DNA from 2 places in the Paraburkholderia sp. RL17-383-BIF-A genome. Region 1 is predicted to be linked to the other one. Evidence: riboswitches for the same ligand, from Rfam matches in the RefSeq annotation. Region 1 holds a riboswitch; the other holds the start of a gene.
What was found. Region 1 has a riboswitch for glycine ahead of gcvT (glycine cleavage system aminomethyltransferase GcvT). Riboswitches for the same ligand answer to the same signal wherever they lie in the genome.
Positions count from the first base shown of each region.

Region 2: linked by a shared signal. The riboswitch ahead of P0D71_RS17080 (D-amino acid dehydrogenase) and the one ahead of gcvT (glycine cleavage system aminomethyltransferase GcvT) in region 1 are both predicted to bind glycine.

Region 1 covers NZ_JARESR010000004.1:123,561-130,373, forward strand. Annotated here, with positions in the region: gene gcvP (aminomethyl-transferring glycine dehydrogenase) at 1-2,209, opposite strand, end outside; gene gcvH (glycine cleavage system protein GcvH) at 2,283-2,663, opposite strand; gene gcvT (glycine cleavage system aminomethyltransferase GcvT) at 2,809-3,927, opposite strand; glycine riboswitch at 4,008-4,162, opposite strand; glycine riboswitch at 4,206-4,288, opposite strand; gene P0D71_RS06265 (YdgH/BhsA/McbA family protein) at 4,436-4,786, opposite strand; gene P0D71_RS06270 (oxidoreductase) at 4,982-6,031, opposite strand; gene P0D71_RS06275 (UvrD-helicase domain-containing protein) at 6,352-6,813, shown strand, end outside.
Region 2 covers NZ_JARESR010000013.1:66,320-73,132, forward strand. Annotated here, with positions in the region: gene P0D71_RS17070 (acetate/propionate family kinase) at 1-788, shown strand, start outside; gene P0D71_RS17075 (BON domain-containing protein) at 791-1,051, opposite strand; gene P0D71_RS17080 (D-amino acid dehydrogenase) at 1,233-2,444, opposite strand; glycine riboswitch at 2,635-2,727, opposite strand; gene P0D71_RS17085 (LysE family translocator) at 2,937-3,569, shown strand; gene P0D71_RS17090 (PaaI family thioesterase) at 3,611-4,006, shown strand; gene P0D71_RS17095 (GNAT family N-acetyltransferase) at 4,034-4,561, opposite strand; gene P0D71_RS17100 (helix-turn-helix domain-containing protein) at 4,568-5,140, opposite strand; gene P0D71_RS17105 (lipocalin family protein) at 5,245-5,817, opposite strand; gene P0D71_RS17110 (YceH family protein) at 6,023-6,727, shown strand; gene P0D71_RS17115 (SLATT domain-containing protein) at 6,731-6,813, opposite strand, start outside.

The DNA of each region.
Region 1 (6,813 bases):
GTCCGCCGCCGCCGTGCGGAATGCAGAACGTCTTGTGCAGGTTCAGGTGCGAGACGTCGCCGCCGAACTGGCCCGGCGCGGTGAGGCCGACCATGGCGTTCATGTTCGCGCCGTCCACATAGACCTGGCCGCCGTGCGCGTGCACGATCTCGCAGATTTCACGCACGTTCTGCTCGAACACGCCGTGCGTGGACGGGTACGTGATCATGATCGCCGCGAGTTTGTCGGCGTGCTGATCGGCCTTCTTCTTCAGGTCTTCGATATCGACGTTGCCTTGCGCGTCGCAGGCAACCACGACTACCTGCATGCCGGCCATCTGTGCCGACGCCGGGTTGGTGCCGTGCGCCGAAGCGGGAATCAGGCAGACATTGCGATGGGCTTCGCCGCGCGAGGCGTGGTAGGCGTGGATGATCAGGAGGCCCGCGTACTCACCTTGCGAGCCGGCGTTCGGTTGCAGCGATACGGCCGCGTAGCCGGTGGCCGCGACCAGCATTTCTTCGAGCTGATCGATCATTTCGCGGTAGCCGACGGTTTGCTCAGCCGGTGCGAACGGATGGATCTGGCCGAATTCCGGCCACGTGACCGGCAGCATTTCCGAAGTCGCGTTCAGCTTCATCGTGCACGAACCGAGCGGGATCATCGAGCGGTCGAGCGCGAGATCCTTGTCGGACAGGCTGCGCAGATAGCGCAGCATTTCCGTTTCCGAATGATGACGGTTGAACACGTGGTGCGTGAGGTACGCGCTGGTGCGTTCGAGCGCGGCCGGCACGGATGCGGTGTTCGATGCGGCCAGTTTTGCGTCGAGCGTGTCGACTTGCGGAATGTCTTTCGCGCCCGCGGCTTGCGCGAACACTTCGAGCAGATCGGCCAGATCGCGGCGCGACGTGGTTTCGTCGATCGACAGGCCGACTTGCGTGTCGCTCACGCGGCGCAGGTTGATGCGCTTCGCAATCGCTGCGTCGTGCAGCGCTTGCGTGCGTACGCCGGTTTCGAAGGTGAGCGTGTCGAAGAACGTTTCGTTGACGAGCGTATAGCCGAGTTGCTTCGCACCTTCGGCCAGCAACGCGGCGATCCGGTTCACGCGCAGCGCGATCGTCTTCAGGCCGTGCGGGCCGTGATAGACGGCGTACATGCTGGCCATGATCGCGAGCAGCGCTTGCGCGGTACACACGTTCGAGGTGGCTTTCTCGCGACGGATATGTTGTTCGCGCGTTTGCAGCGCGAGACGCAGCGCGGGGTTGCCTTGTGCGTCGACGGTCACGCCGACGAGGCGGCCCGGCATCTGGCGCTTGAATTCGTCGCGCACAGCGAGGTAAGCCGCATGCGGGCCGCCGAAGCCGACCGGCACGCCAAAGCGCTGCGTATTGCCCACGGCCACGTCCGCGCCCCATTCGCCCGGCGGCGTGAGCACGGTCAGCGCGAGCAGGTCGGCGGCGACCACCACGTGGCCGCCCGCTGCATGGATCGCTTCGGCGAGCGCGCGATAGTCGCGCACGTCGCCGTTCACGCCCGGGTATTGCAGCAGCACGCCGAACGCATTCGCGTTCGCCGCCTCCGCAGCCGGGCCCACTTTCACTTCGATGCCGACCGGCGTGGCACGAGTCTTCACCACTTCGATGGTTTGCGGCAGCACGTCGTCGGCCACGAAGAACACGTTCGACTTCGGCTTGCCGATGCGCTGCAGCAGCGTCATCGCTTCAGCGGCGGCGGTTGCTTCGTCGAGCAACGACGCATTCGAGATCGCCAGACCCGTCAAGTCGACGATCATCTGCTGGAAGTTCAGCAGCGCTTCCAGACGGCCTTGCGAGATTTCCGGCTGATACGGCGTGTACGCGGTGTACCACGCCGGATTTTCCAGCACGTTACGCAGGATCACCGTCGGCGTGTGCGCGTTGTAATAGCCCTGCCCAATGTACGAGCGGAACACCTGGTTCTTGTCCGCGAGTTCACGCAGCGCGGCGAGCGCTTCGGCTTCGCTTTTCGGTTGCGCGAAGGGGCCGAGCGGCAGCGTTTCGGTGCGGCGGATCGTCTTCGGAATGACGGCGTCGATCAGCGCGGCGCGCGACGCGAAGCCGAGGGCTTCGAGCATCGCGTGCTGGTCGGCCGCATCCGGGCCGATGTGCCGTTCGGCGAAGGCGTCATGCACTTCGAGCGCGGCGAGCGAGAGAGGAGTGCGGTTCATCAGACGATCCGGGTGTTCGAGCTTCATGGGTGTTCCTGGCGGTGCGGCTATCTCTGCGCGAGGGACGCGCCGCACCAATCGGGTTAAACGTAAAGGTGAATCAGGCGCCGATCGACTTGCTGTACGCGTCGGCGTCGATCAGACGGTCTTGCGTGGCGTCCGCGGCCGGCTTGATCTTGAAGAGCCAGCTTTCGTACGGCGAGGTGTTGACCGAGTCCGGGGTGTCGGCCACGGCCGTGTTCGCTTCGATGATTTCGCCCGAGACCGGCGCATAGATATCGGAAGCGGCTTTCACCGATTCGATCACGGCGACGGTGTCGCCAGCGGTCACGGTTTTGCCCAGTTCCTGGACTTCGAAGAAGACGATATCGCCGAGCGCTTCCTGCGCGTGGTCGGTGATGCCGACCGTCAGCGTGCCGTCCGCTTCGGTACGGACCCATTCGTGCGATTCGGTGTATTTTAGATCGGCCGGGATGCTCATCGGATGCTCCTATGCGGTGTGATTCGGTAATGACTTAAAGGGCCCCCAAACCTGTCGCTTCGCGCCAGGTTCCCCCGAGGGGGAACAAGAAAACTTGGGGCGGCCCGGCGTTTTCTTGTGAAGGTTTGCGCACGCGCCGGCTTGCTTAAACCGCGAGCACTTTGCCGTTGCGCACGAACGGCAGTTTTACCACGCTTGCGGGAACGTTCTTGTCACGAATTTGAACGTGAACGGTGTCGCCCGGCTGCACGCCTTTCGGCACGCGCGCAAAGGCGATCGATTCCTGCATGGTCGGGGAAAACGTGCCGCTGGTGATTTCGCCTTCGCCTTGCGGCGTGACGACTTTCTGATGAGCACGCAGCACGCCTGCTGCCTTGCCGTTGTCCTTCAGCAGGATCAGGCCGACGAACGCGGCCTGCGAACCGTCCGCTTCCAGCTTGCCCTTGCCGACGAAGTCGCGCGGCGAGGTGAGGTCGACCGTCCAGGCGAGGCCGGCGTCGAGCGGCGAGACGTTGTCGTCCATGTCCTGGCCGTACAGGTTCATGCCGGCTTCGAGGCGCAGCGTGTCGCGCGCGCCGAGTCCGGCCGGGCGCACGCCTTGCGCTTGCAGCGCGTTCCACAGCGCTTCGACGTGATCTGCGGGGACGATGATTTCGAAGCCGTCTTCGCCGGTATACCCCGTGCGGGCTACGGTCAATTCGCCGAACGGCGTGTCTTCGATGCGGGCGGCGTTGAACGGCTTCAGCGCTTCGGTGGCGGCGCGCGCGGCCGGCACGGTTTGCCAGACTTTTTCGCGAGCATTCGGGCCTTGCACGGCGACGATCGCGTAGTCGCGGCGCGGCGTGATGGTCAGGCCGAAGCTGCCTTCGGCGTTGAGCTGGCCGAACCAGGCGATGTCTTTGTCGGCGGTGCCGGCGTTGACGACCACGCGGAAGTGATCTTCGCCGAAGTAATAGACGATCAGGTCGTCGATCACGCCGCCGTTCGGGTTCAACAGACAGGAGTACAGCGCGCGGCCGGGCGTTTGCAGCTTGGCGACGTTATTGGCCAGCGCATATTCGAAGAAGGCGCGCACGCGCTCGCCGGTGAAATCGACGACGCACATGTGCGAGACGTCGAACATGCCGGCGTCGGTACGCACGGCGCGGTGTTCGTCGATTTGCGAGCCGTAGTTGACGGGCATGTCCCAGCCGCCAAAATCGACCATGCGGGCATTGAGCGCACGATGGGTGGCGTTGAGCGGGGTGTGTTTGAGTTCGGTCATGGGGCCTCGGGCATCTCGCGAAACAAAAAAGGCCATGCGGCGCTACGCCTCGCGGCCTTTTAGCTGCGAGCGATGCGTTGCATGGCCCCTCTGTCCTCGATACCTGAGAGATTGCGTTGCCGTGAGAATGTGAATTCGTCACGGTGAAACGCGCGCCCCTTCGGTGGGCAGCCTGCCAGATCCGCTCGATTTATAACGACGCAGACGGCTACTGCCGCTCTCCAGAGTGCGAAAAACCTGTGCGCTGAGCTTGGTTCAACGCGGGTTCTTCGACGCGGTCGGTCCTTTTGCCTGAGAGTTTGCGGGTGTGCCCCTTCGGCGGCGCGGCCTGCGGTTTCCTGCGGCCAGCGCGCTCTCCCGACGCGTGCGGCGAATGTACGCGAGGGCCGGGGGCTTGTCAAATCTGGGCCCGCGAGCGGCACGGCGGTTGACGCGGCGTCTTGCCCTCGCCAAAAAAGCGCGGGACGCGATGCCCGCGCTTGCACTGCTTCGGCGCCTGAGCGCGCGATTATTCGCCGATGGCGTGTGCCGCGTTGTCCAGTTCCTGATTCAGCACGCGCTGTTCGTCGCTGGACAGGCCACCGCCGTGTTGCGCGGCCATGTCATGCGCTTCCTGACGGATCACGTCGAGGCGATGGTGCAGCGCGCCGCCTTGCGGGGGCGGGTAGTAGCCCTGATTCACGCGATTGTCGATACGGCGGCTGAGATTCTCGATGCGGCCGTCGACCTGGCGCAGGCGCTGATCCGCGATCTGCTGCGGGTTGGGGCGCGGTGCCGGCGCGGGTTGAGGCGTCACCACACAGGCGGCGAGCGAACTGAGCAGGGCGCACGCGGCGAGCGCGCGGATAGTACGGGGCATGAACTCTCCGGAAGTCATAGTCGTTTTGTCTTGCTACTTGGGTAGCAACGGCTGACTGCCGGAGCGCGCTGACCGGCGGCGCGTTCTTATTTGTAACGTTATGTTCCTTTCGGGCCTGTCAGGATCGTGGCCCGCGCGGGAGGCGGCAAGTGCCATTTTAGGTACACAAGGCGTTTCGACGCGCGGGCAAACAGTTCAGCGAACGCGCTCGAACGGCAGCCGGACGCCTTCTTCCGAACTCCGGGCGGCGAGTTCGATAATTGTCATTACGTCCACAGCGTCCTGAGCGCTGACCGGGAACTTCACGCCGTTCTGGATGGCGTCGGCCACGGCGATATAGAAGCCAACGTAATCTCCATTACGCGTCGGCAGCTCGCGCTCGACTTCCTGATCGCCTTCCAGTACGCGCAGCAACCCGGCCGCATTGCCCGCGCCGAAGCCTTCGTCGCCGGGCCGCAGGCCGGCTTTCAATTGATCTTCCTGCGTGTCGAGCCCGGTTTTCACATAGCTGCCGCGCGTGCCGTGGATCGAGAAGCGCGGCGCGACCAGCGCGGTCAACGCGCTGGCGTGCAACACCACTTCGAACTCACTGTAGCCGAGCTGGATATGCACGTAGTCCGGTGCGCTGGCATTGTCGCGATGCGTGCGCACGGTGGCCGACACGCTCTGCGGCGTGCCGAACAGGGCCAACGCCTGGTCGACCAGATGCGGCCCCAGGTCCAGCAGCAGACCGCCGCCTCGCGACGCTTCCTCACGCCAACGCTGCCGCACCTCCGGCCGGAAACGGTCAAAATGCGATTCGTATTGCGTGATCCGTCCCAATTCGCCGCTCGCGAGCAGATCGCGCACGGTCAGAAAATCACCGTCCCAGCGACGATTGTGAAACGGCATGAAGAGCTTGCAGCGGGCGAGTGCGATGTTGGCCAGCGTGCGGGCGTCGGCGGCATTCAGCGTGACCGGCTTGTCGACCACCACGTGTTTGCCCGCTTCCAGCGTGCGGCGCGCCAGCTCGAAGTGCGTGTCGTTCGGCGTGGCGATCACGACGCAGTCGATGTCGTCGAGCGCGAGCAGCGCGTCGAGGTCGGCCACCACCTTCGTGTGCGGATAGTCGGCGAGCGCGCGCTCGGGCTGGCTCGTGGCGATGGCCGCAACGCTCGCGCGGCCGCAGTGCGCGATTACCGGCGCGTGAAAGGTCGCGCCGGCGAAACCGTAACCCATCAATCCAATCTTCAGCGATGCGGACATGCGTGTCTTCCTGCAAAAACGGCGCGCCGCTTTGCCACCGTGGCGGCGGCGCGCAACACCGCAATTGTGGCATGTCCTGAAGGTGGATCGTCGGCGTCGTGGTGGTACTGGTCGCCGTCATGGGGCGCGGGCATTGGTTGCGTACATCCGTGTTAACATCGCTCCTCTCGCGCGTTTGCGAAGCGGGCCAGAACACCCTCCGCACCGTGCGGGGCGCCTGTTCCGGCACGGCGCCGCGCAGCATGCCCCCGGGCCTTCGGCCGGCGTTTCGCCACCGCGCCCTCAACCGCCGCTTTAACCGCATCACCCATCCACAGACGATGTCCGCAGGCCTGAACCCCGCTCAAAATGAAGCGGTCCGTTATCTCGACGGTCCGTGTCTCGTGCTCGCCGGCGCAGGCAGCGGCAAGACGCGCGTGATCACGCAGAAAATCGCGCATCTGATCGAGGCCAAGGGCTTCGAGCCGCGCCACATCGCCGCCGTCACGTTCACGAACAAGGCCGCGCTGGAAATGCGCGAGCGCGTGGGCAAGCTGCTCGAAGGCAAGACGCTCACCACGCCCGGCAAGGAAGGCCGCAAAGTGCCCGTCAATCAGTTGACGGTCTGCACCTTCCACTCGCTCGGCGTGCAGATTCTGCGGCAGGAAGCGGAACACGTCGGCCTGAAGCCGCAGTTCTCGATCATGGATTCGGACGACTGCTTCGGCATGATCCAGGAACAGGTCGGCTCGACGGACAAGGGTTTCATCCGCAAGATCCAATCGATCATCTCGCTGTGGAAG
Region 2 (6,813 bases), on a different contig from region 1:
TTGCGCCGCTGCACATTCCCCCGGCACTTGCGTTGATCGACGAGGCCGAGAAAATTTTCGACGATGCACCGCATTTCGCCTGTTTCGATACGGCGTTTCACGCCACGCTGCCGCCGCGCGCGGCACAACTCGCGTTGCCGCGCCGTTATGTGGAGGCCGGCGTGATGCGCTACGGTTTTCACGGGCTGTCTTATGAATCACTGGTGACGCGGCTCGGCGCCGACTTGCCGGCGCGCGCGGTGTTCGCGCATCTCGGCAACGGTTCGAGCGTGTGCGCGTTGCGCGACGGCCAGTCGATCGATACGTCGATGGGCCTGACGCCGACCGGCGGCGTGCCGATGGGCACACGCAGCGGCGATCTCGACCCGGGTGTGCTGCTGTATCTGATGCGCGTGGAGAGGCTCGATGCCGGCGCGTTGGAGACGCTGCTCAATCGCGAGAGCGGTCTTGCCGGCTACGCGGATGGCGAGAGCGATATGCAGGCGTTGGAAAAACGCGCTGCGGCGGGCGATGCGAATGCGTCGCTCGCGATCGATGCCTTTGCCACTGCGGTGCGTAAGACGATCGGCGGCTATGCGGCGTTGCTGGGCGGAATCGATTTGCTGGTGTTTACCGGCGGCATTGGAGAGCACAGCGAGGCGATTCGCACGCGCGTCTGCGACGGACTGGCTTTCATGGGACTAACCGAAGGCGACCCGGCGGGCAAGGTGAAGGCGATTCACACCGAAGAGGAAAAGCAGATCGCGCGGCATTGCCGCGCGCTTTTACGTCAGACAACCAAGGGCTGACTTCATTCGGGCTTGATGACAGTGTGATCCAGAACGCCTGTTACACCGAACAGGCGCGTCACGTCTTCGAGTGCAGCGGTGCGTTGCTGGTCGCGCTGCAACTCGCCATGCAGCGTGATACGGCCGCGCGAGACTTGGACCTTCACGGCATGCTCGGGAACCGCGGCGTCCCAGGCGAGACGCCGCGTCGCTTCCATGGCGATCTGTGCGTCGCTCAGGCGTGTGTTGTGTGCCTTGGTTTTTGCGGTGCGGGCGTGCGGCATGGGTTCTCCACCGGAGTAACACGGATAGAAGAACACTAGCAGAAATGGAGCATCTGCCATTGGACGACGGCGGCGATTTCACGCCACAGCCGCCGCCCAAACTCCCGCAGCACGGGGAGTTCAAATCTGGGGACGGCTGTGATGTCGAGCCACCGCCGTTAGCGAAACCGCCGCATCACGCCTACTGAATCGCGCCCGCGAGTGCCTGGGCGGTTGCGGCCGACAAGGTCCAGCCCAAATGTCCGTGCCCGGTGTTGTAGAACACGCCACGCCGTTTTCCACGGCCCACCTTGGGCAGCATGCTCGGCAGCATCGGCCGCAAGCCCGCCCACGGAATCACGCGCGAGGTCGATACCTCGGGGAAATACCGCCGCGTCCAGTCCACTAGCGGTGCAATCCGGTCCGAACGGATATCCCGGTTGAAGCCGTTGATCTCCGCCGTGCCGGCCACGCGAAAGCGATCCACGCCCAGGCGGCTCGTCACGATCTTCGCGCTGTCGTCGAGCAGGCTCACCCAAGGGGCGCGCTGCTGGCTGATTTCGTCATCGAGACAAACAGTGATCGAATAGCCCTTCACCGGATAGATATTCACGTGGTCGCCGAGCATGGCTGCAAAATCGCGGCTCTTCACCCCGGCGCAGACGACGATCCGTTCGAACGCAAAGCGCTGCGATTCGCCTTCGAGATTGACCGCCAGTGTAAAACGGCCCTCGGCAGGCTGCTCGATCGAGGTGATCTCGGCATCGTAATGAAATTCGACGCCGTGCCGCACGCACGCCTGAGCAAGGCCGCGCGTGAACTTGTGAATATCGCCGGTCGAATCGGACGGCGTGAAGAATCCGCCGTAAAAATCGCCGTGCAGCGTGGGTTCGATGCCATGCAGCTCGCTCGCCGTCACCGGGCTGCGCTCGAGGCCGCCTTCGCGCAGCAATGCGTTCACCTTGCTGGCGGCATCGAATTCCTTGCGCGTCTTGTAGATATGCAGAATGCCGCGCCGTTCGAGATCGAAGTCGATGCCTTCGGTTTCGGCAATCGAAAACAGATGCTCGCGCGCGGCGATCGCGAGCCGCACGGTTTCGACGGTGTTCGCCCGATAGTGCGGAATCTGCCGCAGGAATTCGCCCATCCACGAGTACTTGTGCCAGGTGGGTGTGGGATTGAGCAACAGCGGGGCGTCGCGCGTGAGCATCCAGCGCAGGCCTTTCATGACGGTGGCCGCGCTGTTCCAGACTTCGGCATTGCTGGCGGACAACTGCCCGCCGTTGGCGAACGAGGTCTCCATCGCCGCATAGCGGTGGCGTTCGAAAACGGTGACGTGGTGGCCGCGCTGGGCGAGGGCGTGAGCGGTCGTGACGCCGGTAATGCCGGCGCCGATAATGGCGATTCGTGACATGTCATGGTCCAGAGTAGTTGAGCATCACCGGTGTCGATTTCATGTCGAAACCGGCGTCGATGCCCCATCTGTCCATGTACCTGAGAGTTTCTTCCCCGCGGCGGCCGGCCCGTCATGAGTGATGAGCCGTGCGCGGAGAATCCCCTTCGGTGGGCGCACGCGGTATGCCGGTGCGCCGCTCTCCAGATGTTCCTGCTGCGCGGTCCTTTTGCCTGAGAGTTTCCGGGGCGGTTGCTCCGTCGGCGTCGTCCGAATTTCTGACGATCTCTCCCGCGCTGCATTGCAGAACGGCTCGACGATACCGTTCAAAATAATTCGCCGCAAGTGTTTCGTGCGAGTCACCGCGCAAGAAGTGGCCAGAAGCGCCGCAATTGAACATGAATGCGGCTCATACGCCAATGCGAATTTCTCAAGCCGGCCGCGAAGCTGAAATCGGCGGCATCGGCTATATTTGGCGGCACTGTCCGACTTTCATTCGCCAAGGAGAATGCCGTGCCCGCCCTCACAACGCTGCTCGCCTTCGGTCTGGTCTCGCTCGGCATGGTGCTCACGCCCGGGCCGAACATGATCTACCTGATCTCGCGATCGCTCTGTCAGGGGCGTCGCGCGGGCCTCGTTTCTCTTGGCGGCGTCGCGCTCGGCTACGTGTTCTACATGTTCTGCGCGGCGTTCGGCATTACCGCGCTGCTGCTGACGGTGCCCTACGCGTACGACGCATTGCGTTTCGGCGGCGCGCTCTATCTGTTGTATCTGGCCTGGCAAGCGGTCAAACCGGGCGGCCGTTCGCCGTTCCAGGTGCGCGACCTGCCGCACGACAGCCGCAGCAAGCTCTTCACCATGGGGCTCGTCACCAACCTCGCGAATCCGAAGATCGCGGTGATGTACCTGTCGCTGCTGCCGCAGTTCATTTCGCCGGGGCACGGCAGCGTGCTCGCGCAGTCGATCGCGCTCGGCTGCGTGCAGATCGTCATCAGCGTGACGGTCAATGCGCTGATCGCGAGCATGGCGGGCTCGATTGCCGTGTTTCTCGCCGGGCGGCCGGTGTGGTTGCTGGTGCAGCGCTGGTTGATGGGCACCGTGCTCGCCGGACTTGCGGTCCGCATTGCGCTCGATTCGCGCCGTTGAGCGCATCTTGCATCTCTCATCTCGAACACAAAGGCATGCTCATGTCCGACTTTCCCATCGACAACCCGTTTCTCGAATCGCTCGGCGTTCGCCTGACGCAATGGCGCGACGGTTACGCGGAACTGGTCATGCCGATCGATGCCAGCAAGCTCAATCGCCAGGGCGTGCTGCAAGGCGGCGCGATCGCGACGCTGCTCGATGCGTCGGCGGGTTATGCGGGCATCTTCGCGCCGAGCGGCGACCCGGCCCGGCATGCGTTCACGCTGTCGCTGACCACCAACTATCTCGACAAGGGACTCGGTGAACTGGTCACCGCCAAGGGTTTTCTGGAGCGCGCGGGCCGCTCGATTTTTTTCTCGCGCAGCGAGGCGTGGGTGGACGGCAAGCTGCTGATCGCCAGCGCGCAGGGCACGTTCAAATATTCGAAGACCGCGTGAGGCGCACAGGCCGGGCCCGCGCTTCGCTCATAGCGCCTTGTACATGATGGTGGTCGAGTCGAACTCATGGGTGTGCGTGCCACGCGCGTATCCCGGGATCACACCTGCTGTCCGATAACCCAGTGCGCTATAGAGCGGCTCGGCGTGGTCGCCGGTGCGGGTGTCGAGCGTGAGCAGGCTGCGCTGCAATCCATGCGCATGGCGTTCGAGTTCCGTCATCAGCGCCCGCGCAATGCCCTGACGGCGGAACGCCGGATGGACCAGCAGTTTGCGCACCTCGGCGCGATGCCGCTGATTCGGCATCGTGTCGTAATCCAGTTGCACGGTGCCCGCAATCGCTTCGCCCTGACGCGCGACCAGCAGCACGAGGCCGCCGGCACGCAACGAAGGCAGCACTTTGCCGCGCCAGAACGCCTCGCACTCGTCGGCGCCACACGGCATCACGAAGCCGACGCTGGCCCCGTCATGCACGCAGGCGCCCAGCAGCGCGCCGAGTTCAGGGAGATGACGCACGAGGTCGTCGGCGGAGAAAGGGGTGAGGGTGGTCGCGCTCATGCTGGCTCACACGATGAACAGAAGATAGCGGGCCGCGCGGTGCGCGGGCGTCACGAAAGCGCTGGGGCCGAACAGTTGGTAGCGCAGGCAGTCGCCGGGTTGCAGGTTGTGGCGCTGGCCGTCCACGGTGATCTGCAACTGCCCTTCCAGCAGGATCAGATGATGTTCGAGGCCGGGCCGTGGCGACGCGTCGTAGGTAATGCGCACGCCGGCGTCGAGTTCGCATTCCAGCGCCTCGCCGCTCAACGCCTGCGCGGGTGGCGACACGGAACGCCGCCGGAAGCCGATGCTGGCGTCGGTCCAGAGCGGCTGGGCGTCGCGCGGCACGAGCGGCGCGAAGTCCTCCTCGACCATGTGCATGAGGCGCGACATGGGCAGGCCGTAAGCCACGCAGAGTTTGCCGAGCACGCTCGCCGTGGGGCTGACGGCGGCGTTTTCGAGGCGCGAGAGGGTTGCGCGACTCACGCCGCTCAGTTTCGCGAGATCGTCGAGCGACCAGTTACGCTCGGCGCGCAGCGCCCGCAGCCGCTGGGCGATACGGCGGTCGATGGCGTTGTCGTCGGAGAGTGGGGTTTCCATATTCGGGAAAATATCTCGAATATGGAAATCGGTCAATGAGGACAAAAATCGGATCTGTCCGGCTGACGCGGACCAACCGTCCGATAGCCGGCCAGGAGCGCGACTTACTCGTGCCTTGTCATACGCAGCATCGACGTGTCGTAACCCAGCGCGCGGACCCGCTCGATCAGCGCGTCTTTCACGCTCGCAGCCGGCGTGGCCTCACGCGTGAGGATCCACAGATAACGTCCGCTCGGCTCGCCGACGATCGACCAGCTATAGTCGTCCGCGTGATCTAGCACCCAGTAGTCGCCGAAGAAGAATGGGCCGAAGAACGACACCTTCAACTTGGCATTGCCCGAATCGGCGACCACCTTCGCGCGGCCCTTCGCGACGTCCAGCGGACCGTTCACCGCGCCTTGGTGGCAACTGTTGACCACGTCGATCAGGCCGTCGTCGCGCGTGGCGTACTCTGCGGTGACCGCTTCGCAATCGCGCTCAAAGCGGTTTTCATAGCGCGCCAGTTCATACCATCGGCCGAGATAGCGGCTGAGGTCCACGGGCTTCGCGGGCTCGGGCACGTGCGCGTTGCCGCTCTTGCCGGCCGGGCTGAGCGCGCACGCGCCAAGCAGGCAGACTGCGCCGACCACGAGTGAAATGGCGCTCAGGCGCAGGACCGGTTGACGGCGTAGGGGCATTGATCGACTCCATTAGCAAAGGATGTTCTGTGACAGCACGCCCCGTGCCAGACGGCCGCGCGCGCGCCCGGCCGTGGCGGAGATGGGTACACCTTCGCGGCCGTGGCCGTTTATCATAGTGCCCACCAACCAGAAAGCGCCGCCCGGCTGTGCAACGGTAAGGCAACATCCACGAGACCCGGCGGCTCATGCCGCGACATCATCCATGAATTCCACTCCCGACACTTCTTCCCGCCCTTCGATCCGCGCGTTGACCCTGCTTGAAGGACGCGTACTCGGCGTGCTCGTCGAAAAGCAGCACACGGTGCCGGACAGCTATCCGCTTTCGCTCAACGCGCTGACCTTGGGCTGCAATCAGAAGACCGGCCGCGCGCCGGTCATGAACGCCACCGAAGCCGAGGTGCTGACCGCCGTCGACGGCTTGAAACGGTTGAGCCTCGTGATGGAGGGCAGCAGCAGCCGCGTGCCGCGCTTCGAACACAACATGAACCGTGTGCTGGGTTTGCCGAGCCAGTCGGCGGCGCTGCTCACCACCTTGCTGCTGCGCGGCCCGCAAACCGCCGCCGAATTGCGGCTCAATAGCGCGCGTCTGCATGGTTTTGCCGATATCTCGTCGGTCGAGGCGTTTCTCGACGAACTCGCGGCCAACGACCCGCCACGGGTCGTGAAACTCGCGCGCACGCCGGGCGAGCGCGAGAACCGCTGGACACATTTGCTGTGCGGCGAAGTGAGTGCGAGCGAGCTGGCGCAGCCAGGCGCCGAAGACGACGCCGTGCCGCTGTCCGCGTTCGAGGCGGTCAAGGCCGAACAGAAGCGCCTTGCCGACGAAGTGAGCCGGTTGCAGGCCGTGGTGCGCCGCATGGCGGCGGAGTTGGGTATTGATGCCGGAGATCTGACGGCCGGCGAATGAGGCTTACGCGTCGCGGCTGCGCGGCGTATCCGCGGACAGCGTGCGTTGGGTGCGATAAAAGACGCGCGGCGGCACGTTGGGCGAGT